One region of the Paraoerskovia marina genome, then DNA from elsewhere that is predicted to be linked to it. Evidence: predicted binding sites of a transcription regulator. Region 1 holds the regulator's gene; each other region holds the start of a gene.
What was found. Region 1 encodes HrcA, which represses chaperone genes, less so after heat shock. Its sites were predicted from a motif close to TTNGCACTCGNNNNNNNCGAGTGCNAA; they were not measured.

Region 1 (7,908 bases):
GGCCGCACACCGCCAGGAGGTCACCGCATGAGCACCCGCTCGATCGTCGCCGTCTCGGCAGGACTGTCCACGCCGTCGTCCACCCGGTTGCTCGCCGAGCGGCTGGGCGCCGCGGCCGTCGACAGCCTCGAGATCGCAGGCGAGACCGCGAACCTCGAGGTCGTCGAGCTCCGGGACCTCGCGCACTCGATCACGGACGCCATGCTGACCGGCTTCGCCGCGGGGGAGCTCGCCGACGTCCTCGACCGCGTGGCCGGCGCGGACGGCCTGGTCCTGTCGACGCCGATCTTCGCGAGCTCCTACTCCGGCCTCTTCAAGTCGTTCCTCGACGTCGTCGACCGAGACTCTCTGCAGTCGATGCCCGTCGCCCTCGGGGCGACCGGCGGCACGTCGCGGCATTCGCTGGCCCTCGAGCACTCCGTCCGCCCCGTGCTCACCTACCTGCGGGCCGACGTCGTCACGACCTCCGTCTTCGCGGCCACGGACGACTGGGCGGGCACGGGAGGCGGCCAGGTCGGCGACGACGGCCTGGCCGCACGGATCCGACGGGCCGGGTCGGAGCTCGCCGACCGGGTCGCCGCGCGTCCGGCCCGGCGCACGGTGCAGGACCCCTTCGGCGACGTCCCGTCGTTCGAGACCCTGCTCGGCTCCTAGTCCGCCGGGTCGACCGTCACGAAGTCGATCAGCTCCTCGACACGGCCGAGCAGCGACGGCTCGAGGTCGGCGTACGAGCGCACGGTGCCGAGAATCTTCTGCCAGGCCCTCGCGACGTCGGCCTGCGACCCCGCGGGCCAGCCGAGCTCACGCAGGATCCCGTACTTCCACTCGGTCCCGCGCTCGATCACGGGCCACCGTTCCAGGCCCACACGCTCCGGGCGCACCGCCTGCCAGACGTCGACGTAGGGGTGCCCCAGCACGCGGACCGTCCCGCGCGGCACGCCGCGCAGCACCTCGTCCGTGATGCGCTGCTCCTTGCTGTTCGCCACCAGGTGGTCGACCAGGACGCCGACGCGGCGCTCGCGGTCCGGCCGGAAGTCGGCGAGGGCGTCGGCCAGGTTGTCGACGCCGTCCAGCATCTCGACGACGACGCCCTCGACCCGAAGGTCGTCGCCCCAGACCTTCTCGATCAGCTCGGCGTCGTGCTTTCCCTCGACCCAGATCCGGCTGCCCCGGGCCACGCGGGCCCTCGACCCGGCGACCGCGCGCGAGCCGGACGCGGTCCGGCCGGGTGCCACCGGTGCCCGCGAGACGGTGGGGGCGGTCAGGACGACCGGCCTGCCCTCGACCCAGAATCCCGGGCCGAGGGGGAACGTGCGGGTCCGGCCTCGGCGGTCCTCGAGGATCACCACGTGCATGCCGCCGGACTTCTCGACGCGCAGGACGGCGCCGACCCACCCGGTCTCGACGTCCTCGACGACGAGACCGGGCTCGGCGACCTGCGGGGTCGACGTGGGTCGGGTCCGGTGGTGCGAGGAGCCGGACGCGGACGGGCCGGAGGACAGGACGTCAGAGCCGTAGCGGTCGTAGTTCACGGCGGTCACCCTAGGCCGCGCGGCGGGCGACCCTGCGAAGCGACGCGCAGACGGGCGCGGCACGGGTGGATGATGGGGGTGTGAGCACCCCAGCACCTCGGCCCGAGACGTACGAACCCGACCCCGGGCGCTGGCGCACCCTCGCCGTCTGTCTGGCGGTCGGCTTCATCACCCTGCTCGACGTGTCCGTCGTGAACGTCGCCCTGCCCTCGATCGAGCGGTCGCTCGACGCGGGGCCGACCCAGCTGCAGCTCGTCGTCGCGGGCTACACGCTGGCCTTCGGCCTGGTCCTGGTCCCGGCCGGCCGGCTGGGCGACGCGGGGTGGCGACGACACCTGTTCATCGGTGGCCTCATCGGGTTCCTCCTGACCAGTCTCGCCGCGGGGCTCGCGCCCACCGACGACGCGCTCGCCGTCGCCCGCCTCGCCCAGGGCGTCTTCGCCGGGATGCTCAACCCCCAGGTGGTCGGCCTCATCCAGCAGCAGTTCCGAGGCTTCGAGCGAGGCCGCGCCTTCGGCCTGTTCGGGGCGACCATCGGGGTCTCGACCGCGGTCGGGCCGCTGCTCGGCGGCGTCATCCTCGCCGTCGCCGGGGAGGAGAACGGCTGGCGCTGGGTCTTCGGGATCAACGTCCCCATCATCCTGGTGCTCCTGCCGTTCGCCTGGAAGTACGTCCCGACGTCGGTCCGCAAGGCCGGACCACGCCACCTCGATGCCGTCGGGCTCGGCCTCATCGGGGCGGCGACCGTCTTCGTCATGTACCCGTTCGTCACGACCTCGGGGGTCGACGACGACCCTGCGCGCTGGTGGGGACTGGTCGTCGCCGCGGTGGCGCTCGTGGCCCTCGTCGCCTGGGAGAGGCGATACCAGCGACGGACGGGCGACGCCGTGCTCGACCCCGGGCTGCTGCGGACGCCGTCCTTCCGCAACGGGGCGATCCTCGGTGCGGCGTACTTCTCCGGCTTCACGGGCGTGTTCCTCCTCACCACGCTCTACCTCCAGAACGACCTCGGGTACGACCCCCTGGCGGCGGGCCTCGTCGCGATGCCGTTCGCCGTCTGCTCCGGTGTCAGCGCCTGGCTGTCGGGCAGGCTCGTGCACCGGTGGGGGCGGACCGTCGTCGTCGCCGGACTCGTCGTCGTCCTCGTCGGCATGGTCTCGACCGACCTCGCGATCCGCGTGATCGGCGACGATCCCGACGTCGCCGGCCCCGTGATGGCTCTCACCCTGGCGATCGCCGGCGCGGGCAGCGGCCTGGTGATCTCGCCGAACCAGACCCTCGCGCTCGCCGACGTCCCCGTCGAACGCGCGGGCGTGGCCGGCAGCATGATCCAGCTCGGGCAGAGGATCGGCTCCTCCCTCGGGATCGCCGCGGTCCTCTCGCTGTACTACGCGGGGTCGGCCGCCGGGCTCGGGGGAGCGGCCGCGACGGGCCGTGCGCTGCTGGTGACGATCACGCTCGTCGCCGTCGCGCTCGTGGTCTCCGTCGTCGACCTGCGGGCGCGTCACGCTGCGGGCGAACAACCAGACACCAACTCTGGCGCGACGCCCGCGTAGGATTGGCACTCGCATGCCCGGAGTGCGAACGGGAGGTGAGGGCTGTGAGCGAAGAACGTCGACTCGAGGTGCTGCGCGCCATCGTCGAGGACTACGTGACCACACGCGAGCCCGTGGGCTCGCGGATGATCTCCGAGCGACGGGGTCTCGGGGTCTCGTCGGCGACGATCCGCAACGACATGGCCGTCCTCGAGGAGGCCGGCTACATCGCCCAGCCCCACACCTCCGCGGGCCGCGTGCCCACCGACAAGGGCTACCGGGTCTTCGTCGACAGGCTCTCGACGATCAAGGCGCTCAGCAGCCCCGAGAAGCGCGCGATCGAGACGTTCCTCGACGACGCGGTCGACCTGGACGACGTCGTCGCGCGGGCCGGCCGCCTGCTCGCCCAGCTGACCGGTCAGGTCGCCGTCGTCCAGTACCCGTCCCTGCGTCGCTCCGGCCTGCGGCACCTCGAGCTCGTCCCGCTCGGTCCGACGCGGCTCCTCGTGGTCCTCATCACGGACACCGGACGCGTCGAGCAGCGCACCCTCGAGCTCCACGCCGTGCCCGACGAGGTCGAGCTGGGAGAGCTGCGCGTACGCCTCAACGTCGCCGTGGCAGGCCAGCGCCCCGACCAGGTCGACCGCGCCCTCGCCGGTGCGGTGGCGATGATGCGACCCGAGGTCGCCGAGACCGCGGCCAAGGTCTCGAGCCTCGTCGTCGAGACGCTCGCCGAGGAGGCCGAGGAACGCCTCGTCCTCGCCGGGACCGCTAACCTCGCCCAGGCCGGGATGCGGTTCGAGCACGCACTGCGGCCCGTGCTCGAGGCGCTCGAGGAGCAGGTCGTCCTGCTCAACCTCCTGACGGAGATGTCGGCCGACGGCGAGGAGGGGGTGGCCGTGCGCATCGGCCACGAGACCCGCCTCGCGGGACTCGCCGACGCCTCCGTCGTCACGAGCGGGTACGGGAGCGACGGCGACGCCGTGGCCCTCGTCGGCTCGATCGGTCCCACCCGCATGGACTACCCCGGCACGATCGCGACGGTCCGCGCCGTCGCCCGCTACCTGTCGCGAATTCTCGCTTCCTGACCGTGGCCACCGCCACGCGAACCTGCACGCTCCGACCAGAGAAGGACCTGTGACCGACTACTACGAGACGCTAGGTGTGGCCCGCGACGCGAGCCCCGAGCAGATCAAGAAGGCGTACCGCAAGCTCGCTCGTGAGCTGCACCCGGACGTCGCCGGCCCCGGTGCCGAGGATCGATTCAAGGACGTGTCGCGCGCCTACGAGGTGCTGTCGAACGCCGACAAGCGTCGGCAGTACGACCTGGGCTCGGACCCGTCCGCGCCCGGCGGGGGCGCCGGCGGCAGCTTCGGCTTCCAGGACATCTTCGAGACGTTCTTCGGCGGCGGGCAGCCGCAGGGCCCGATCCCTCGTGCACGCCGCGGCCAGGACGCGCTCGTGCGCCTCGACATCGACCTCGCCGAGGCCACGTTCGGTGCCACGCGTGAGCTGCCGATCGACACCGCCGTGGTCTGCGGGACCTGTCAGGGCTCGTGCTGCGCGCCCGGCACCTCGCCGCGCACCTGCGACGTCTGCAACGGGCGCGGCACCGTGCAGCGCGTCGCCCGGTCGTTCGTCGGCCAGGTCATGACGACGCAGCCGTGCGCCGCCTGCCAGGGATTCGGCACCGTGATCCCCGACCCGTGCGTGGAGTGCTCCGGAGAGGGCCGCGTGCGCAGCCGTCGGACCCTCACGATCAACGTTCCCGCCGGTGTCGACACGGGCACGCGGATCAAGCTCGGCGCCCAGGGCGAGGTCGGTCCCGGCGGCGGCTCGGCCGGCGACCTCTACGTCGAGATCCGCGAGCGCAACCACGAGACGTTCGTGCGCCGTGGCGACGACCTGCACTGCACGCTGAACGTGCCGATGACCGCGGCAGCCCTGGGTGCCTCGCTGAACCTTGACACGCTCGACGGCGAGAAGACCGTCGACCTCGGCCCCGGGACGCAGCCGGGCGAGACCATCACCCTCAAGGGACTCGGAGTCGGGCACCTGCACGGCAACGGCCGCGGGGACCTGAAGGTCGAGGTGCAGGTCCAGGTGCCGACGGGCCTTGACGACGCGCAGGAGGAGCTGCTCCGCAGCCTCGCCACCGCTCGTGGCGAGGAACGTCCGGAGCCGAAGCTCGTGGCCGCGCACCCCGGTGTCTTCTCGCGCCTGCGCGAGAAGTTCGCCGGTCGCGCCGGCTGATTCCGTGAGCGCACCGGTCTTCGTCGCCCCCGCGGGATCGCTCGACGCGGTCCGCGCGGGGGACGAGTACGTCCTGACCGGCCCCGAGGGCAGGCACGCCGCCGTCGTGCAGCGGCGTGGTGCCGGTGAGCGTGTGGACGTCGTCGACGGCCGGGGGGTGCGACTCGCGACGACGGTCGTCGAGGCGCGCGGCACCGACCTCGCGCTGCAGGTGCAGGCCGTCACGCGCGAGCCCGAGCCCCCGGTACGACTGGTTCTGGTGCAGGCTCTGGCCAAGGGCGATCGCGACGAGATGGCGATCGAGGCGGCGACGGAGGTCGGTGTCGACGCGGTCGTGCCCTGGCAGGCCGAGCGCTCCGTGGTCGTCTGGCGCGGTCAGCGCGCCGAGAAGTCCCGCGGCCGCTGGGGGGCGACCGTGACCGCGGCGACGAAGCAGGCGCGACGGGCCTTCCTCCCTCCGGTGGAGCAGGTGCTCTCCACGCGCGCCCTGGCCGTGCGGACCGCGGACGTCACGGCCGCCGGGGGAGTCGTCGTGATCCTCCACGAGGAGTCGCCGCTGCCGCTGGCCGACGTCCCGCTGCCCGGAGGCGGCGAGCTGCTCGTCGTCGTCGGGCCCGAGGGCGGGATCGGACAGGCGGAGGTCGACCTGCTCACGGAGGCGGGGGCACGGACCGCGAGGCTCGGACCCCACGTGCTGCGGACCTCCACGGCCGGCCCGGTGGCGCTCGCGGTGCTCTCGGAACGCCTGGGTCGGTGGCGCGAGTCGTGACCGCGCAGGCTAGCGTGTGAGCATGAGTGAGAACCAGGACCCCTGCCTCTTCTGCCAGATCGTCGCCGGCGACCTGCCCGCCGAGATCGTCGGGCAGACCGAGCGGTCGGTGGCGTTCAAGGACATCGCCCCGCAGGCGCCGATGCACCTGCTGGTGGTCCCGCGGGAGCACTTCGGCGACATCGCCCAGCTCGCAGCGGCGGACCCCGCGCTGCTCGCGGACATGATCGAACTGGCCGACAACCTCGCCGGTGAGAACGCCGACGGGCAGTTCCGGCTCGTCTTCAACTCCGGTCCACGGGCCGGTCAGAGCGTGTTCCACGTGCACGGTCACGTCATCGGCGGTGCCGAGCTCGGCTGGACACCCGCCTGAGCACCGTAGAATCGTCTTTCACCGTCCCGTACTGAAGGAGCGTTCCGGCGCGAGCCGACCCCCATGTCATCGTCATCAGCGAGTACGCCCCCGGGAGTCGCGACACAGGTGGAGCACCGTGTCGTCGTCCCGTCCCACATCGAGATGGTCGACCTGCTCGGGAGCGAGGACGTCGTTCTCCGCGAGCTCGAGGGCGGTTTCCCCCGGGTCGACCTGCACGTGCGCGGCAACGAGGTCGCGGTGACCGGAGACCCCGGTGACGTCGCGCTCGTCTCGCGCCTGCTCGACGAGCTCGTCGAGGTCATCAAGGGCGGGACCGCCGTCACGCCCGACGTCGTGCGGCGCGCCGTCGCGATGCTGACGGCCCCGACGGCCTCGCGCCCCGCCGAGGTGCTGACGCTCGACGTCCTCTCCAACCGTGGCCGGACCATCCGTCCGAAGACGGTCGGGCAGAAGCAGTACGTCGAGGCGATCGACGCGAACACGGTGACGTTCGGCATCGGGCCTGCGGGCACGGGCAAGACCTACCTCGCGATGGCGAAGGCGGTGCAGGCGCTCCAGGCCAAGCAGGTCAGCCGGATCGTGCTGACCCGCCCGGCCGTCGAGGCCGGTGAGCGGCTCGGCTACCTCCCGGGATCGCTGTCGGAGAAGATCGACCCGTACCTGCGGCCGCTGTTCGACGCGCTGCACGAGATGGTCGACCCGGAGTCGATCCCGCGCCTGCTCGAGGCCGGGACGATCGAGGTCGCCCCGCTCGCGTACATGCGCGGGCGCACGCTCAACGACGCGTTCGTCATCCTGGACGAGGCGCAGAACACCTCCACCGAGCAGATGAAGATGTTCCTGACCCGGCTCGGCTTCGGCTCCCGGATGGTGATCACCGGTGACGTCACCCAGGTCGACCTCCCCGGTGGCACGACGTCGGGCCTGCGGGTCGTGGAGGACATCCTCACCGGTGTCGACGACGTCGAGTTCTGCCGGCTCCAGTCGGCCGACGTGGTGCGTCACCGGCTCGTCGGGGACATCATCGACGCCTACGCGCGCTGGGACGTCCGGCCCGCAGGTTCGACGCGGACGGAGCGAGCACGATGAGCATCGAGGTCAACAACGAGTCCGGGTACGAGGTCGACGAGGCGGAGTTCGCCGCCCTCGGGCGCTACGTGCTCGACGCCCTGTACGTCCACCCGCAGTCGGAGCTGGCGATCCTGTTCGTCGGCACCGACGTGATGTCGGAGCTGCACGTGCAGTGGATGGACGAGCCGGGCCCCACCGACGTCCTGTCGTTCCCGATGGACGAGCTGCGCCCCGGCGCCGAGGGTGACGACCAGGAGCCGGGCCTGCTCGGCGACGTCGTGCTCTGCCCCGAGGTCGCGGTCGCCCAGGCCGAGGTCGCCGGGCACACCCCCGTCGAGGAGATGCTCCTCCTGACGACGCACGGGATCCTGC
Region 2 (7,908 bases), 1.0 Mb from region 1:
TCCGGTGCGCGTGGGCGTGGGGCTCGACGACCAGCACCGTCTGGGCACCGGCCACCCTCGTGAGGATGATCGTCGCTTCCGCGGATCCTCGCAGATCGAGCTGGCGGCGCAGCTGCTCGGGGACGACGGCGGTGCCGCGCTTCTTGATGGTCAGTCGCCCGACGTCCCGCTCGCGGAGGTAGGCCTTGAGCCGCTTGAGGCCGAACGGGAGCGTGTCGAGCACGCGGTATCCGGTCGCGAGGCCCGCGGCGAGCCCGTTCGCGGCGGGCGGGACCACCTCGTCGGTGGTGACGTAGGCGATCGTCCGGTCGACCAGGCGTCCGCCGAGGCGCTCCGCGGCGTGCGCGACGAGCCCCGCGCGGATCACCGCTCCGTCCGGCTCGTAGAGGTGCGCCCCGAGCCCGCCGACCTCCGGGGCGAGGTCGAGGTCGCCCCGCACCGTCTCGGCGACGGTCGTCGGCCCGTCGTCCCCGTGGACGGTGGCGAGCACGAGCGCGCTGTGACCGGGCCCGTCCGGAGCCAGCGGCCCGAACCAGATCCCGGCCTCCACGACGTCGCCGTCGACCGAGACCCACTGCGTCTCGGCGTCCTGCGGCAGGCCGGCGTGCGCGATCCCGGGACCTACCTTGATCCCGACGGCAGGGACGACGTCGCGCAGTCCCCACACGTCGTCGAGCGGCGGGGCGTAAGCCTTCGGGTCGACGATGCGCGCCCCGCGCCGGGTCCGGCGCGCCGGGTCGGCGAAGACGGCGTCCACGCCCTCGGCCGCGAGGTCGAGACCCAGACCGTCGGCGTGGCGCACCACGGCGGTGGGGAAGTGGCGGAGGTTGACCGTCGCGATCGCCGCCGTCGCCTCGTCGATGTCGGTGGCCAGCACCCGGAGCCCGGCCCCGGCGAACGTCATGGCGTCGGCGCCGATCCCGCAGGTGAGGTCGGCGACGTGCGACGCACCGGCGTCGTGGAACCGGCGCGCGTGGCGTGCGGCGACGACGAGCCGGGTGGCCTGCTCGAGCCCCGCCTGCGTGAACAGCATGCCCTCGGCGAGGTCGCCGAACTTGGCGCGGCCGTCGGCACGGAGACGGGACTGCGTCATCGCCGCCGCGGCGAGCGCCGGGTCCACGCCCTTGGCCCGCAGGCCCTCGAGGAGGACCATCGCCTCGGACTCGTCGTACGGCGGCAGGGCGTTCAGGAGCGACCAGCCCTCGGGCGTGAGCAGCGGCGTCAGCGAGGCGGCATCCATGCCGTGAGTCTTTCACGCGCGGGGGCGCCCGGACCGAGTTCTGGCACTCGTGTTGACCGAGTGCTAAGCGGGGCATAGATTTGTCAGTGGATCATCGTCGGCGATCGCGTCGCGACGATCCACGCACACACCAGTCCGGTCGGCACCCGCGACGACGCCCGGTCCAGGAGTGCACTTCCATCCGTTGAAGTTCTCACTGCGAAAGGGAGGTCCGACGTGTCGGTCTCCATCAAGCCGCTCGAGGACCGGATCGTCGTGAAGGCCCTCGAGGCCGAGACCACGACCGCTTCCGGTCTCGTCATCCCCGACACCGCCAAGGAGAAGCCCCAGGAGGGCGAGGTCCTGGCGGTCGGCCCGGGCCGCATCGACGACAAGGGCAACCGCGTCCCCGTCGACGTCGCGGTCGGCGACAAGGTCATCTACAGCAAGTACGGCGGCACCGAGGTGCGCTACGACGGCGACGACTACCTCGTCCTGTCGGCTCGCGACGTGCTGGCGGTCGTCGTCCGCTGACGCACCGCACCACGTCGAAGGCCCCGCGATCATCATTGGTCGCGGGGCCTTCGTCGTGCTGTCTCAAGAATGTGCTGTGTCGAGGAAGCTGGGTGAGTTGTTCAGGGTCGCGTCACCGTGGGAGCTGTCGACGGGTGGCGAGGTGGTGCGTCGGCACGCGGACCGAATCCGGTCAGACGGCCTTCCCGGCGCGCTCGGCGAGGATCGCGCTGCGCTCGTCCTCCGAGAGCCCGCCCCAGACGCCGTAGGGCTCGCGCACGCGGAGCGACTGCTCGCGGCACTCCATCATCACGGGGCAGCTGTGGCAGATGGCCTTGGCCGCGTCGGCACGGCGCCGGCGGGTCGAGCCACGCTCGCCCTCGGGGTGGAAGAACAGCGTGTCGTCGACGTCTCGGCATGCGCCCTGGTACTGCCACTCCCAGAGTTCCATGACCGGACCTGGCAACCTCGAAATCTCCGTCATGCGGATCAACATACAAGCGTTGCAGAAGTTGTTCAAGGGGCTGCGGGTGACGAACTTCTCGTCAACCCCGATCGGGGGCAAACCGCGCCATAGTCGCGCCGTCTGCGATTCCCCGGCGAGGCGCGCTAGCCGGTGGCACTTTTGCTCTGCACAATCGAGGCATGACGCAAACCCGGCCCCCGTCCGACGACGGAGATTCCAGTGCATCGGGAACCCGTGGACCAGCGCTGACCGTCGCCGCCGTCGCCCGTCGGCTCGGCGTCGCGCCGGCGACCCTGCGGACCTGGGACCGGCGCTACGGCCTGGGTCCCTCCGGCCGGACCGCGGGCTCGCACCGGCGGTACACGGCGGAGGACGTCGCGCGACTGCTCGTCATGCGTGGACTCACGCTCGAGGGTGTCGCACCGGTCGACGCGGCGCAGGCCGCGCTCGAGGCCGACCTCAGCAACGTCGACCCGTCGGAGGACCTGGCTCGCGTCACCGCCGCGGCGACCGACGACGCGGCCACCGCTCTCGCCGGTGGGTCGGAGCCGGGGGAGAGCGCAGGGCCGGAGGGTGACGAGAAGCCTGCCGCCCGTGGATTCCTCCGGGCGGTTCCCGACGCGCCCGGCTCGTCGGACGAGCCGGGGGGTTCGAGGCCGCCGCGGCAGTCGCCCGGTGGAGCGAGCGGGGCGGGCGGGACGACGGCACGCGCGGACGTCTCGGACATCGTCGACGCGGCCACCGCCTACGACGAGGCCGCCTGTGCCACGCTCCTGGAGATCGGCGTAGAGGGCGACCCCGGGACGTGGTGGACCGGGCTGGTCGAGCCCGCGTTCCGGAGGCTGTACGAGCGCACCGTCCTGGCGGGCGCCGGCGAGGACCCCGTGGTCGGGCTCGCCAACGCGACGCTCGACGCCCTGCGGCGCTACAGCCGTGCGCGCGAGGAGGCCATCGTCTCCGCCGGCGGGCCCCCGGCCAACCACCCCAGCCGGATGCGCAAGCTCGTCCTGATCTTCGTCGCGCCGGAGGAGCGGTTGCCGATGGCGGCCCACGCGCTCGCCGCGGCGCTCAACGCGCAGGGTGCGGCGACGCGTATCGTCACCGGCCCGACCAACGCGCACCGCTCGTGCGAGCTCGTGACGATGGTCCGGCCCGCGGCGATGGTGACCGTGACGTCGCTCCCGCGCCCCGAGCTCGACATCGTCAGCGCCGTCCACGAGGCCAACCCCGACCTGCCCATCTTCGTCGGGGCGAGCGCGGACAGCGCCGCACGTGACCTGCCTCTCGCGTCGACGGTGCTGCGCGTGCGGTCGTTCACCGGGCTCCTGCACGAGGTGCTCGCGCTCGTCCGGTGAGAACCCGTGACCGTCGGTCACGCCGTCGGCCGTAGGATTGAGGCGTGACGGACCCGATCGCTGACTCCCGCCCCCTGGACCACGACCCGTTCGGCTTCACGGGCCTGACGTATGACGACGTGCTGCTGCAGCCCGGATACTCAGACCTGGCGCCGACGGACATCGACACGACGACGCGGCTGACGCGCGAGATCTCCATCCGCGTGCCGCTGATCTCCGCCGCCATGGACACCGTGACCGAGTCGCGGATGGCCATCGCCATGGCACGCCAGGGAGGCATCGGTGTGCTGCACCGCAACCTCTCCATCGAGGACCAGGCGTACCAGGTCGACCTGGTGAAGCGGACGCAGACCGGGATCATCTCGAACCCGGTCACGATCAACGCGGACGCGACCCTCGAGCAGCTGGACCAGCGGGCCGGGGAGTACCGGATCTCCGGCTTCCCCGTCGTCGGCAAGGACGACGTCCTGATCGGCATCGTCACCAACCGCGACCTGCGGTTCACCCCCGTCGCGGAGTGGGCGACCACCACGGTCGCCGACGTGATGACGCACATGCCCCTGATCACCGGGCCGGTCGGGATCTCGCGCGACGACGCGACGATGCTGCTGCGCCGGCACAAGCTCGAGCGCCTGCCGCTGATCGACGACGCGGGACGGCTCGCGGGGCTCATCACCGTCAAGGACTTCGTGAAGTCCGAGCAGTTCCCGAACGCGTCCAAGGACGGCCAGGGTCGGCTGCTCGTGGGTGCGGCGATCGGCTACTTCGGGGACGCGTGGGAGCGTGCGACGACGCTCGTCGAGGCCGGTGCCGACGTGCTCGTGGCCGACACCGCGCACGGCAACGTCCGCATGCTCATCGACATGGTGCGCCGTCTGAAGACCGACCCGGCCACCCGCCACGTCCAGGTGATCGGCGGCAACGTCGCGACGCAGCAGGGCGCGCAGGCCTTCGTCGACGCGGGTGCCGACGCCGTGAAGGTCGGCGTGGGCCCCGGCTCGATCTGCACCACACGGATCGTCACCGGGGTGGGGGTGCCTCAGGTGACGGCCGTCTACGAGGCGTCGAAGGCCGCACGTCCCGCCGGCGTGCCGGTCATCGCCGACGGCGGCATGCGGCACTCCGGGGAGATCGGCAAGGCCCTCGTGGCCGGCGCCAACGCCGTCATGCTCGGGTCGATGCTCGCGGGCACGGAGGAGTCGCCCGGCGACACGATCCTCGTCAACGGCAAGCAGTACAAGGCCTACCGCGGCATGGGCTCGATGGGTGCCATGTCCTCGCGCGGCAAGAAGTCGTACTCCAAGGACCGCTACTTCCAGGCCGAGGTCGCGAGCGACGACATGATCGTCCCCGAGGGCATCGAGGGGCAGGTGCCCTACAAGGGCACGCTCACCGCGGTGGCCCACCAGCTCGTCGGCGGACTGCACCAGACGATGTTCTACGTCGGTGCCCGGACGGTCCCCGAGCTGCAGGAGAAGGGGCGCTTCATCCGGATCACCGCGGCCTCCCTGCAGGAGAGTCACCCGCACGACGTCCAGATGACGGTCGAGGCACCGAACTACGCCGGACGGTAGGCAGGGCCCGGGGCCTGCCTACCGGAACCGTACGACGACGGCCGGTCACCGACAGGGTGACCGGCCGTCGTCGTACGGCGTGCGGGGTGGCTCAGTCGCGGAACGTCTCGATCTGCGCCCCGAGCTCGCGCAGCCGGTCGGCGAGCTGCTCGTACCCGCGGGCGATGATGTCGACGTTGCGCAGCTCCGACTCACCCTTGGCCGCGAGCATCGCCAGCAGGATCACGACGGCGGGCCGCAGCGCGGGCGGGCAGCTCACCTCGGCGCCCGACCAGCGGGTGGGGCCCGTGACGTCGAGCCGGTGGGCGTCGAGGAGCCGGACGTTCGCGCCGAGGCGCGTGAGGTCGGTCAGGTGGATCGCGCGGCCGTCGTAGACCCAGTCGTGGACCAGCGTGCTGCCGTCCGCGCAGGCGGCGATGACGACGAAGAACGGCAGGTTGTCGATGTTGAGTCCCGGGAACGGCATCGGGTGGATCGTGCCCTGCGAGGCGACGAGGTCGCTCGGGTAGACGGTGATGTCGACAAGGCGGGTGCGCCCGTTGCGGGCGAGGTACTCCGGGGACTCCTCGTAGCGGAGTCCCATCTCGGCCAGCATCGCGAGCTCGATCTCCATGAACTCGATCGGGACGCGCTGGACGGTGATCTCCGAGTGCGTGACGATCCCTGCGGTCAGGAGGCTCATCGCCTCGACCGGGTCCTCGGAGACGGCGTACTCCACGTCGACGTTCACGTCCGTGACGCCGTGCACGCGGAGCGTCGTCGTGCCGATGCCCTCGATCCGGATCCCCAGCAGGTCGAGGTAGAAGCAGAGGTCCTGGACCATGTAGTTGGGTGAGGCGTTGCGGATGGTGGTCACGCCGTCGTGGCACGCGGCCGCCATGATCGCGTTCTCCGTGACGGTGTCGCCGCGCTCGGTCAGCACCACGGTGACGTCCCCGGTCCGGGGCGTGACCGCGGCCTCGTAGAAGCCGTCCGTGGCGGTCACGGCGAGGCCGAACGGCCGCAGCGCGATCATGTGCGGCTCGACGGTGCGGGTGCCGAGGTCGCAGCCCCCGGCGTACGGGAGCCTGAACTCGTCCTCCAGACCCAGCAGAGGGCCGAGGAACATGATGATCGAGCGCGTGCGCCGTGCCGCCTCGGTGTCGATGTTGGCGAGGTCGAGGTGGTCGGGGCGGACCAGCTCCAGGTCGCGACCGTTCGCCGACCACGTCGCCCGGACGCCGACGCTCGTCAGGACGTCGAGGATGCGGTCGACCTCCACGATCCGTGCGACGTCGCGCAGCGTCGTCCGGCCGCGGTTGAGGAGCGAGGCGCACAGCAGCGCGACCGCGGCGTTCTTCGAGGAGTTCACGCGGATGCTGCCGCTGAGCTGCTGACCGCCGGTCACGCGCAGGTGGGAGTGCTTGGGTCCGCCCAGGGTGACGAGCTCGGTCGAGAGCGCCTCGGAGATCCGCGTGATCATGTCCAGGCTGATGTTCTGTGCGCCCTGCTCCACCCGGTGGACGGCGCTCTGGCTGGTGCCGAGGCGCTCGGCCAGCTGGGCCTGGGTGAATCCACGGTGCTGGCGCGCGCCGCGGATGAGCGTGCCGACCTGGACCAGGTGTGCGGGGGTCTCCTCAAGAGTGGTCATGCGGCGACGTTAACTCACAGATGAGATGCCGAGGGGCATCGAACCGCGTCTTCGAGGGTTCTTCACGAGATGTGCACAGCCCGGCATTCGAATGGTGAGTTGGCGGCCTATGCGCTACACGGCCAGGCGACCGAGGCTCCCTCGCCCTCGAACCCCTGCCGTCGACGCCACTCGTTGAAGTTCGTCGCCCACTCGCGGTGCGCGGCGACCTGGAACTCGTGCAGCTCCGGCAGCGCCTTCGTGGTGACGTCCGGGTGCCGGGCGACGATCGCCGCGAGCACGTCCAGGGTGGCGATGACGTCGACGTCGGCCGAGTGCAGGCCGGCTGCACCGGCGACGACGCCGTACTCGTCGCAGAGGTTCCCGAGCCGTCGCTTGCCGCGACGGTAGCGGTCGAGACCGCGGTCGAGCACCAGCGGGTCGATCACGGGGCTGACCGGCCGGCCGATCCGGTCGGAGATCGTCGGCAGGCCGTGGCGGCCGAGCTCCGCGTCGAGGATCGAGAGGTCGAACGACGCGTTGTAGGCGACGACCGGGACGCCACGGTCCAGCTCCGCGGCGATGGCCCGGGCGATCTCCTCGAGCGCCTCGGCCGGCGGCCGGCCGTGCTCGCGGGCGTGCTCGGTGCTGATCCCGTGGATGGCCGCCGCCTCGGTCGGGATCTCGACACCCGGGTCGATCAGCCACGTGCGCACCGAGGTGGTGTCACCCTCGCGCAGGACCAGCGCCGCCGTGACGATCCGGTCGGTCGCGACGCCCACCCCTGTCGTCTCGGTGTCGAAACCCAGCAGAGGCCCGGTGCTCCAGGTCATGTCCACGCCCTTCGTCGTCGTCGCCGGGTGTCCCCGACGACTCCGAGGCAACCACGAGCCTCCGACAGTCGTCCGCACGGCCCGGCGTGCGATCTCCGCACGGACGGACGAGAGTTGACCCAGACGGACAGTGGAGGGTCGATGGAGTCCAGGGTGTTGGTGCTCACGTCGGACGGCGGCGTGGAACGGGTCGAGCTCACCGAGCCGTGGCGAGAGCTCGAGGGCCGCGGGGCGACGTTGACGCACGTGGCCACGGGCCGCGACGTCGGGCTCGTGGACGCGGACCTCGACGCGTCCGGGACCCGGACGGCCGACGTGCTGCTGGGCGACGCCGACGTG
Region 3 (7,908 bases), 560 kb from region 1:
CGGCTGACATGCACGACGTCGTCGTCGTCGGGTCCGGGCCCAACGGGCTCGCCGCAGCGGTGACGACCGCCCGTGCCGGGCTCGACGTCCTCGTCCTCGAGGCGCAGCCCACCGTCGGTGGCGGCGCCCGGACCCTGCGCGACGACCACGGGCTCCTGCACGACGTCTGCTCGGCCGTGCACCCGCTCGCCTGGGCCTCGCCGTTCTTCCGCGAGTTCGACCTCGCGGCCCGGGGCGTCGAGCTGCTCGTCCCCGACGTCTCGTACGCCCACCCGCTTCCCGACGGCGCGGCAGCGCTCGCGTACCGGGACCTCGCCACGACCGCGGCGTCGTTGGGGCAGGACGGCGACCGGTGGGCCGCGACGTTCGGTCCTCTCGCCCGGGACTGGGAGGCGCTCGTCGGCGCACTGCTGGGACGCTCGGTCCGGCCGACCCCCGCCGCACTGCGGGGTGCGGCGCTCGCGGCGCGGTACGCGCTCGGTCCGGTCGGGGCGCGGGGCGTGCGTTCCGGGCCGACGGACCCGTTCCGGGCGCCGGAGGCTCAGGCGCTCTTCGCCGGGGTCGCGGCGCACACGTCCACGCGGCTGCCCGGGTTGGCCGCCGGTGGCACGGGCGCGCTGCTCGGGGCCCTCGCGCACGCCCCCGGAGGCTGGCCCGTGCCGCGCAGTGGCAGTCAGGCGATCGTCGACGCGCTCGTCGCGGACCTCACCGCGCACGGCGGGCGGGTCGAGGTGGACCGGCCGGTGCGGTCGCGTCGTGACCTGCCCCCGGCGCGGGGGTACGTCCTCGACACTTCGCCCGAGGCGGCGCGGGAGATCCTCGGCGGCACTCGTGACGTGGCCGATCCTGGAGAGCGGGCTTCCGGGGTATCGGTTGCCGGTGCCGGGGCCCGAGGGCGGGGTCTGGTCCGAGGGTGGGGCGCAGGCGCAGGCGCACGGATGTCCGCGGCCGCCCGCGTCGACCTCGTGCTGGACGGTCCCGTCCCGTGGGAGGCGCCCGACGTCGGGCGTGCGGGCACCGTGCACCTCGGTGGGCATCGCGCCGAAATCGTGCGCGCGGAGGCCGAGGTCGCCGCCGGTCGCCATGCCGTCCGGCCCGTCGTCCTCGTGAGCGACCCTGCCGTGGTCGACCCGACCCGCGAGGTCGCCGGGCTGCGTCCCCTCTGGACCTACGCGCACGTCCCGCTCGGCTCGGACCGCGACGTCACCGACGACGTCCTCGCCCAGCTCGAACGCTTCGCACCCGGCGTCCGCGACCGGGTCGTCGACACCCGGTGCACGCCCGCGGCACGGATGGCGGAGCACGACGCCAACCTGGTCGGCGGCAACATCTCCGGCGGTCCCGTGACCGTGCCACGGGTGCTGCTCGGCCCCCGTCTGCGCAGGTCGCCCTGGGACACGGGGCACGCCGACGCGGTTCTCGGCTCGGCGTCGACACCGCCGGGCCCGGGTGTCCACGGCATGGGTGGCTGGTTCGCCGCACGGCGCCTGCTCCGCGGTCTGGGGCTCTCGACGCCGTCGCTCGCCCCCTGACCGCGCCCGGCTACGGGGCGTAGTCGGTGCCGTACCGCTCCACGTAGGCATCGAGGGAGTCGCTGCGGATCGCGGCGCCCAGGTCGGCGGTCTGCGCCTCGTCGACGAGGTTCACCGACGCCCCGTTCTTGGTGCCGAACCCGGTGATCGGCACCATCAGACCGACCACGTCGTCGCGGCCGAGCTCCTCCGAGAGCTCCGCCAGGGCCGTGAAGTCCGCCAGGTCGAGGTCGCCCGTGACCTTGACGTTCCCGAGCAGGACGGGCATCAGCTCGGCAAGGTCCTCCGGGTCCTGGGCCTGCTCGGCGATCTCGGCCAGCATCCCCGTCACCGCCGCACGCTGGCGCTCGGTGCGGTCCAGGTCCCCCAGGGGCAGGCGCTTGCGCTCGCGGGTGTAGATCAGCCCGTCGGTGTTCTCGAGCTCGATCATGCCCTCGTCGAACACGACCTCTCGCCCCGTGCTTTTGACGGTCACCGAGGTGGCGTACTTGTTGTCCACCTCGAAGCCGTCGAGCGCCCGCGTCAGCGCGATGAATCCCGCGAAGTTGGTCTGCATCGTGTAGTCGACGTCGACGCCGCCGAGCAGCTCGGAGACCGTCTCCGTGAGCGTCGGGGTGCCGCCGCGCGAGAACGCCGAGTTGATCTTCCCCTCGCCGAGACCGGGGATCGGCACCCACATGTCCCTGGTGAACGAGATCAGGTAGAGGTTCTCGCGGTCCTCGGGGACGTGGGCGAGCATGATCGTGTCGGCGTTGCCGGTCAGGCTCTCCGGGTCGCGGGAGTCGTTGCCGATCAGTAGGACGTCGACGTCCCCGTCGGGCAGCGGGTCCTCGGGGCCGGTCGGCGTCGGGGTCGGGGTCTCGGTCGGTTTCGGGCTCGCCGTGGCCGTGGGCGTCGGGGAGGACGTCGGCGACGGGGCGGACTCCTGCGAGGCACCGCTCGTGCAGCCGGTCAGGAGCAGGGCGGCGACCGCGCAGGTCGCGGCGGCGCTCGACATGCGGTTCACGGGGATACCTCGGTCTCGTCGACGGGCGCGTCGGTGTCCGACACCTCCGGTGGTGCGGGTGCGCTCCGGTCCAGGGTATCGAGGGCGATCAGCACGTTGGCCGCGCTCCACGCCAGCGGCGCGACGGCCGCGGGCGAGCCGTCGGCGAGGACCTTCTCCGGGATCGCCCCGGAGTCCGTGCGGTGGCTGTCGATCCAGTCGAGCCAGCTGAGCGCGACGTGCCGGTCGTCCATCGTGGCCGCCGTCAACGCGTACAGGGAGGTCTGGGGCGTCCAGGAGATGCCGTCGTTCTTCCACCCGCCGCCGGGTGCCAGGCCGCCGGCGGGGCGCCGCATCTCGTCCACCGACGCGACCCAGGCCTCGGTGGCGCCCTCGAGAGGTGTCGGCTGGAACGGCGGCAGGACGAACGCCGTCGCGGCGTCCCGCGCCCCGCCCGTGATCTCGCGCGGGTAGCCCGCGGCGCCGAACGTCTGCTCGATCGAGTTCCGCGTCTCGTCCGCCGCCGTGCGCAGGGAGCGCGAGCGCTCACCGTCGCCGTCGTCCGCGTAGATCGCGGCGGCCGCCTCGAGACCGGCGAGCACGGGGCCCGCCGTCCCGAGCGTGAGCTCGTCGGCCTCGACCTCCCAGTAGTCGCTCGACGCCGGCGGGAGGGACGACGGGACGTCGACCAGGCTGAGGAGGTAGGTCGACGACGCGTCGACGAGCGGGTCCAAACGGCTCCGCAGGGCAGCGCGGTCGTCGACGGGGGCGGCCGCGAGGACCTCGTCGGTGGCCCAGAGCATCCATCCGGGGCCGTCCGACTGCTCGCCCCGGTCGTCGGGCGGTCCGGAGCCGTCGGGGAGATAGCGTGCCTGGAACGACCCGTCGTCCTCCTGGACCCCCTGAAGAAACGCGAGGACGTCCGCGGCGTCGTCGACGTGGCCGGTGCGCGCGAGGGCCACGGCGACGAACGCGCCGTCGCGTGGCCAGGTGTACCACCACGGCGGCGACGGCGCGGCGACGGACGCCCCGTTGTCGAGCACGAGCGCGTGCAGGTCCAGGAGCGCGTCGGTGCCCAGGTCCTCGAGGTCTGCCGACGCGCCGGGGATCGTCCCCGCGGCGAGCCAGGCGCGCGACTTCTCGGCCGTCTGCTCGGCACCCGCGGCGTCCGCGAGTGCCGATGCCGGCGACCCGCCGCCGACGGGCTTGATCGCGGTGGTGACGTCGCCGTCCGGGTCGAGGTCGTCGTCGTCCAGCGTCGCGGGGTCCAGGACGCGACTGCCCTCGAGGTAGGTCGCGTCGAATCCCGCGGGCAGGCGGTAGACCGTGCCGTCAGGCCCGAGCGCGACGCCGTCCTCGTAGAGGTCGACGTGGGCGATCGTCTCCCGCGTCAGGGCATACGTGCCGGTGGCGGCGAGGCCGAGCAGCACGACGACGATCGCGGCGACGGTGGCCCGTCCTCGGGCACTGCGGGGTCTCACGCGCCGATCCTACGGGCAGGGCGTCGTCGCGTCGGGGCGCGATCCACAGGGCCGGGTACGCCGTCGGCGCAACACACGTCCACCGTCTTGCACTCGCGCCTCACGAGTGCCAATAATGTGGTTAGCACTCTCTGTAGGAGAGTGACAGTCTCGGGTCGACAGGCGAGGTCCGTGCGGCGGCGTGAAGGGAACGTCGTCGAGCGTGGCCGTCCGTCGCGGGCGCCGGCCGACCTCCACGTACCAGCGGAGGAACATAACTCTCATGGCAAAGATCATCGCGTTCGACGAGGTTGCTCGTCGAAGCATGGAGCGCGGGCTCAACCAGCTCGCGGATACGGTCAAGGTCACGCTCGGCCCCAAGGGTCGCAACGTCGTCCTGGACAAGAAGTGGGGCGCCCCCACGATCACCAACGACGGTGTCAGCATCGCCAAGGAGATCGAGCTCGAGGACCCGTACGAGCGCATCGGCGCCGAGCTCGTCAAGGAGGTCGCCAAGAAGACGGACGACGTCGCCGGTGACGGAACCACCACCGCGACCGTCCTCGCCCAGGCACTCGTGCGCGAGGGCCTGCGCAACGTCGCCGCCGGGTCCAACCCGATCGCGCTCAAGCGCGGCATCGAGAAGGCCGTCGAGGCCGTCACCGCCGAGCTGCTGAACGCCGCCAAGGACATCGAGACGACCGAGGAGATCGCCGCCACCGCCGCCATCTCCGCCGGCGACCCCGAGATCGGCGCGCTCATCGCGCAGGCGATCGACAAGGTCGGCAAGGAAGGCGTCATCACCGTCGAGGAGTCCAACTCCTTCGGGCTCGAGCTCGAGCTCACCGAGGGCATGCGCTTCGACAAGGGCTTCCTCGCCCGCTACTTCGAGACCGACGCCGAGCGCCAGGAAGCCGTGCTCGAGGACCCGTACGTCCTGATCGTCGAGTCCAAGATCGCCAACGTCAAGGACCTGCTGCCGCTGCTCGACCAGGTCATGAAGGCCGGTCGCTCGCTGCTCATCATCGCCGAGGACGTCGAGGGCGAGGCTCTTGCGACCCTCGTGCTCAACAAGATCCGCGGCACCTTCAAGTCCGTCGCCGTCAAGGCTCCGGGCTTCGGCGACCGCCGCAAGGCCATGCTGCAGGACATCGCGATCCTCACCGGTGGTCAGGTCATCTCCGAGACGGTCGGCCTCAAGCTCGAGACCGCCACGCTCGACCTGCTCGGCCAGGCACGCAAGGTCGTCGTCACCAAGGACGAGACCACGATCGTCGAGGGTTCCGGCGACGCCGACCTCATCGGCGGCCGCGTGAACCAGATCCGCTCCGAGATCGAGAAGTCGGACTCCGACTACGACCGCGAGAAGCTGCAGGAGCGCCTCGCCAAGCTGGCCGGCGGCGTCGCCGTCATCAAGGCCGGTGCCGCGACCGAGGTCGAGCTCAAGGAGCGCAAGCACCGCATCGAGGACGCCGTGCGCAACGCCAAGGCTGCCGTCGAGGAGGGCATCGTCGCCGGTGGTGGCGTCGCCCTCATCCAGGCCGGCGAGGCCGCGTTCGCGACCCTCTCGCTCGAGGGTGACGAGTCGACCGGTGCGCAGATCGTGCGCCGCTCGATCGACGCTCCGCTGAAGCAGATCGCCGAGAACGCCGGCCTCGAGGGTGGCGTCGTCGCGGAGAAGGTCCGCAACCTCACCCCGGGTCACGGCCTCAACGCCGCGACCGGCGAGTACGAGGACCTCCTGGCTGCCGGCGTCAACGACCCGGTCAAGGTCACGCGCTCCGCACTGCAGAACGCCGCCTCCATCGCGGCGCTCTTCCTCACCACCGAGGCTGTCGTCGCCGACAAGCCGGAGCCGGCCGGTGCCGCTCCTGCAGGCGACCCGGGCATGGGCGGCATGGACTTCTGATCCACGCCTGACCCGGTGACGGGCGGCCCTCCGGGGTCGGCCGGAACCACCTCGCACGACAGGCCGTCGGCCGGGACATCCCGGTCGGCGGCCTGTCGTCGTTCCCGGCCCCCGCGGCGGCCGCCTGGGTCGGTGCGGGTCTCCTGGGTCGGTGCGGACCCCTGGGTCGGTGTGGGGTCGTCGCGGGTCGGATGCCGCGGATGCCGGTTCGCCGAGCGGCACGTTGTGGTCCTCACGACGGCGGTGTGGGAGCCAGAAGGTGCCGCTCGGCGAGGACCTTCTACGGGCCCGGCCGGTCCGCCCCGCGCACGCGCAGCCCCGACGCGGCCAGCCGACGCACCATCTCGCGCCGACCCACGGGCACGGCGCCGAGACCGACGTAGTGGTCGTAGCGCTCGGCGGGGTAGTCGTAGTGGTCCAGGTCGAACGCGCGCGGCGGCAGCCCGGCGCGCACGGCGAAGTCGTGGAGCTCGTCGACGGAGGTGTCGCTGATCAGGTGTCCCCACAGGCGCCCGTGGGCCGGCCAGCGCGGGGAGTCGATCAGCACGGACATCTGTCCAGAATACTTTGCACGTTTCGCGTCATAGTCCGCAGACTGCCTCGTCTCATCCACAACGGCGACCGTACCGAGGCGGTTGCCGCGAGTGGAGGGGATGACGATGACGATGACGATCGACGAGACGCGACAGGCCACGGAGCTGCCGCGCCCGGAGCGGGTCGGCAGCCTGAGTCGCCGTGAGACGGCAGTGCTGTGCGAGCTGGTCCAGGGGTTCACGCTGGAGCAGATCGCCCGGCGGCTCTTCGTCTCGCGCAACACGGTGAAGACGCAGGTCGCGAGCCTGTACCGCAAGCTGGGCGTGACGACGCGCGCAGAGGCGATCGAGCGCGGCGGGGAGCTGTTGCGCCGCTCCTGACTAGTTCGGGGCCTCGGGGGAATCGGTCGCGTCGCCAGTGCCCGCCTCGACCCCGGCGGCGACGAGCCTGCGCTCCTCCTTCTGCAACCGCTGCAGCTCGGCGGAGACGTTCTGCCGCGCCGGCTCCTCCCACGCGGCGCCGAGCGGCGAGCAGAACAGCGAGCGCCGTCCGAGCAGCTTGCCGAGGATCGCGATGCGGGCGCGGACGTAGTCGATCCGGGGGATGTGCGCGTACTCGTCGCGCACGCACTGCAGGTACTCCTTGTACCGCTGCGGCTCGGACGCGAGGACCGCGAGGTCGGCGTCGCAGAGCACGGCGCAGTCGAAGTCGGTCGCGTCGGGGGCGTGCCGCACGAGCGCGTTGACGAGGTGGGCCACGCGCCGGGTGCTGGCCTCGGGGACGCCGAGCGCGGTGAGCTGTTCGATGGCCATGAGGGCGCTGGCGGACTCGTCCTCGCCGCCCTTCTGGGCGTAGGCGACCTTGTCGGCGGCGTTGAAGACGGCCCCGTGGTACCAGGCGGCGAGGCGCACCAGGTCGGGGTCGTGGGTCTCCTGGGAGAGCTCGTCGACGCGGCTGAGGACGTCGCCGAGGTGGCGCTGGTTGTGGAAGTGCCGGGCGGGGTCGAGCCAGCGGGAGAGGAGCTCGTCGCCGACGGCCCGGATCTCCTCACGGGAGGCCGTCGCCCCGGCGGCCTGTGCGCTGCGGGTCCAGCTGGTGAGCAACCACTGCGGTGCGTCCGTGGTGTCGGCGCCCATATCTGCCTTCTTCGACGGGGTGTCAGGTCCGTGGCGCGGAAGAGCCACGGTGCGCCATCGTAGCCCCGTCAGGGCAGTGTGACGACGACCGTGAGTCCGCCGCCCGGGGTGGAGCCGACGCGGACGGTTCCGCGGTGCGCCGCGACGATGGCGGCGACGATGGCCATCCCGAGCCCGGAGCCGCCGGATTCTCGGGTTCGTGAGGCGTCGGCGCGGTAGAAGCGTTCGAAGATCCGGTCGGCCTGCGCGGGGTCGACCCCAGGGCCGTGGTCACGGACCTCGAGGACGGCCCGGCCGTCGTCGGACCGCCCGAGGGCGATCTCGCAGGGTGTCGTCGCGGGGGTGTGGCGGG

Region 2: groES (co-chaperone GroES) is a predicted target of HrcA. The motif match lies at 1,281-1,307, and genes of this name have one in related genera.
Region 3: groL (chaperonin GroEL) is a predicted target of HrcA. The motif match lies at 4,120-4,146, and genes of this name have one in related genera.

What each region holds. Positions count from the first base shown of each region.
Region 1 covers NZ_LT629776.1:1,614,160-1,622,067, forward strand. The annotation lists gene BLU20_RS07145 (LLM class flavin-dependent oxidoreductase) at 1-31, shown strand, start outside; gene BLU20_RS07150 (CE1759 family FMN reductase) at 28-654, shown strand; gene BLU20_RS07155 (DUF3097 domain-containing protein) at 651-1,532, opposite strand; gene BLU20_RS07160 (MFS transporter) at 1,613-3,088, shown strand; gene hrcA (heat-inducible transcriptional repressor HrcA) at 3,133-4,155, shown strand; gene dnaJ (molecular chaperone DnaJ) at 4,205-5,320, shown strand; gene BLU20_RS07175 (16S rRNA (uracil(1498)-N(3))-methyltransferase) at 5,325-6,089, shown strand; gene BLU20_RS07180 (HIT domain-containing protein) at 6,112-6,462, shown strand; gene BLU20_RS07185 (PhoH family protein) at 6,526-7,554, shown strand; gene ybeY (rRNA maturation RNase YbeY) at 7,551-7,908, shown strand, end outside.
Region 2 covers NZ_LT629776.1:2,613,810-2,621,717, reverse strand. The annotation lists gene BLU20_RS11880 (THUMP-like domain-containing protein) at 1-1,240, opposite strand, end outside; gene groES (co-chaperone GroES) at 1,457-1,753, shown strand; gene BLU20_RS11870 (WhiB family transcriptional regulator) at 1,926-2,216, opposite strand; gene BLU20_RS11865 (MerR family transcriptional regulator) at 2,378-3,553, shown strand; gene guaB (IMP dehydrogenase) at 3,598-5,127, shown strand; gene BLU20_RS11855 (helix-turn-helix domain-containing protein) at 5,219-6,757, opposite strand; gene BLU20_RS11850 (exonuclease domain-containing protein) at 6,865-7,569, opposite strand; gene BLU20_RS11845 (DJ-1/PfpI family protein) at 7,711-7,908, shown strand, end outside.
Region 3 covers NZ_LT629776.1:1,055,300-1,063,207, forward strand. The annotation lists gene BLU20_RS04780 (LytR C-terminal domain-containing protein) at 1-7, shown strand, start outside; gene BLU20_RS04785 (phytoene desaturase family protein) at 9-1,532, shown strand; gene BLU20_RS04790 (LCP family protein) at 1,543-2,529, opposite strand; gene BLU20_RS04795 (glycoside hydrolase family 15 protein) at 2,535-3,998, opposite strand; gene groL (chaperonin GroEL) at 4,261-5,886, shown strand; gene BLU20_RS04805 (DUF4031 domain-containing protein) at 6,167-6,439, opposite strand; gene BLU20_RS04810 (response regulator transcription factor) at 6,546-6,800, shown strand; gene BLU20_RS04815 (HD domain-containing protein) at 6,801-7,556, opposite strand; gene BLU20_RS04820 (sensor histidine kinase) at 7,625-7,908, opposite strand, start outside.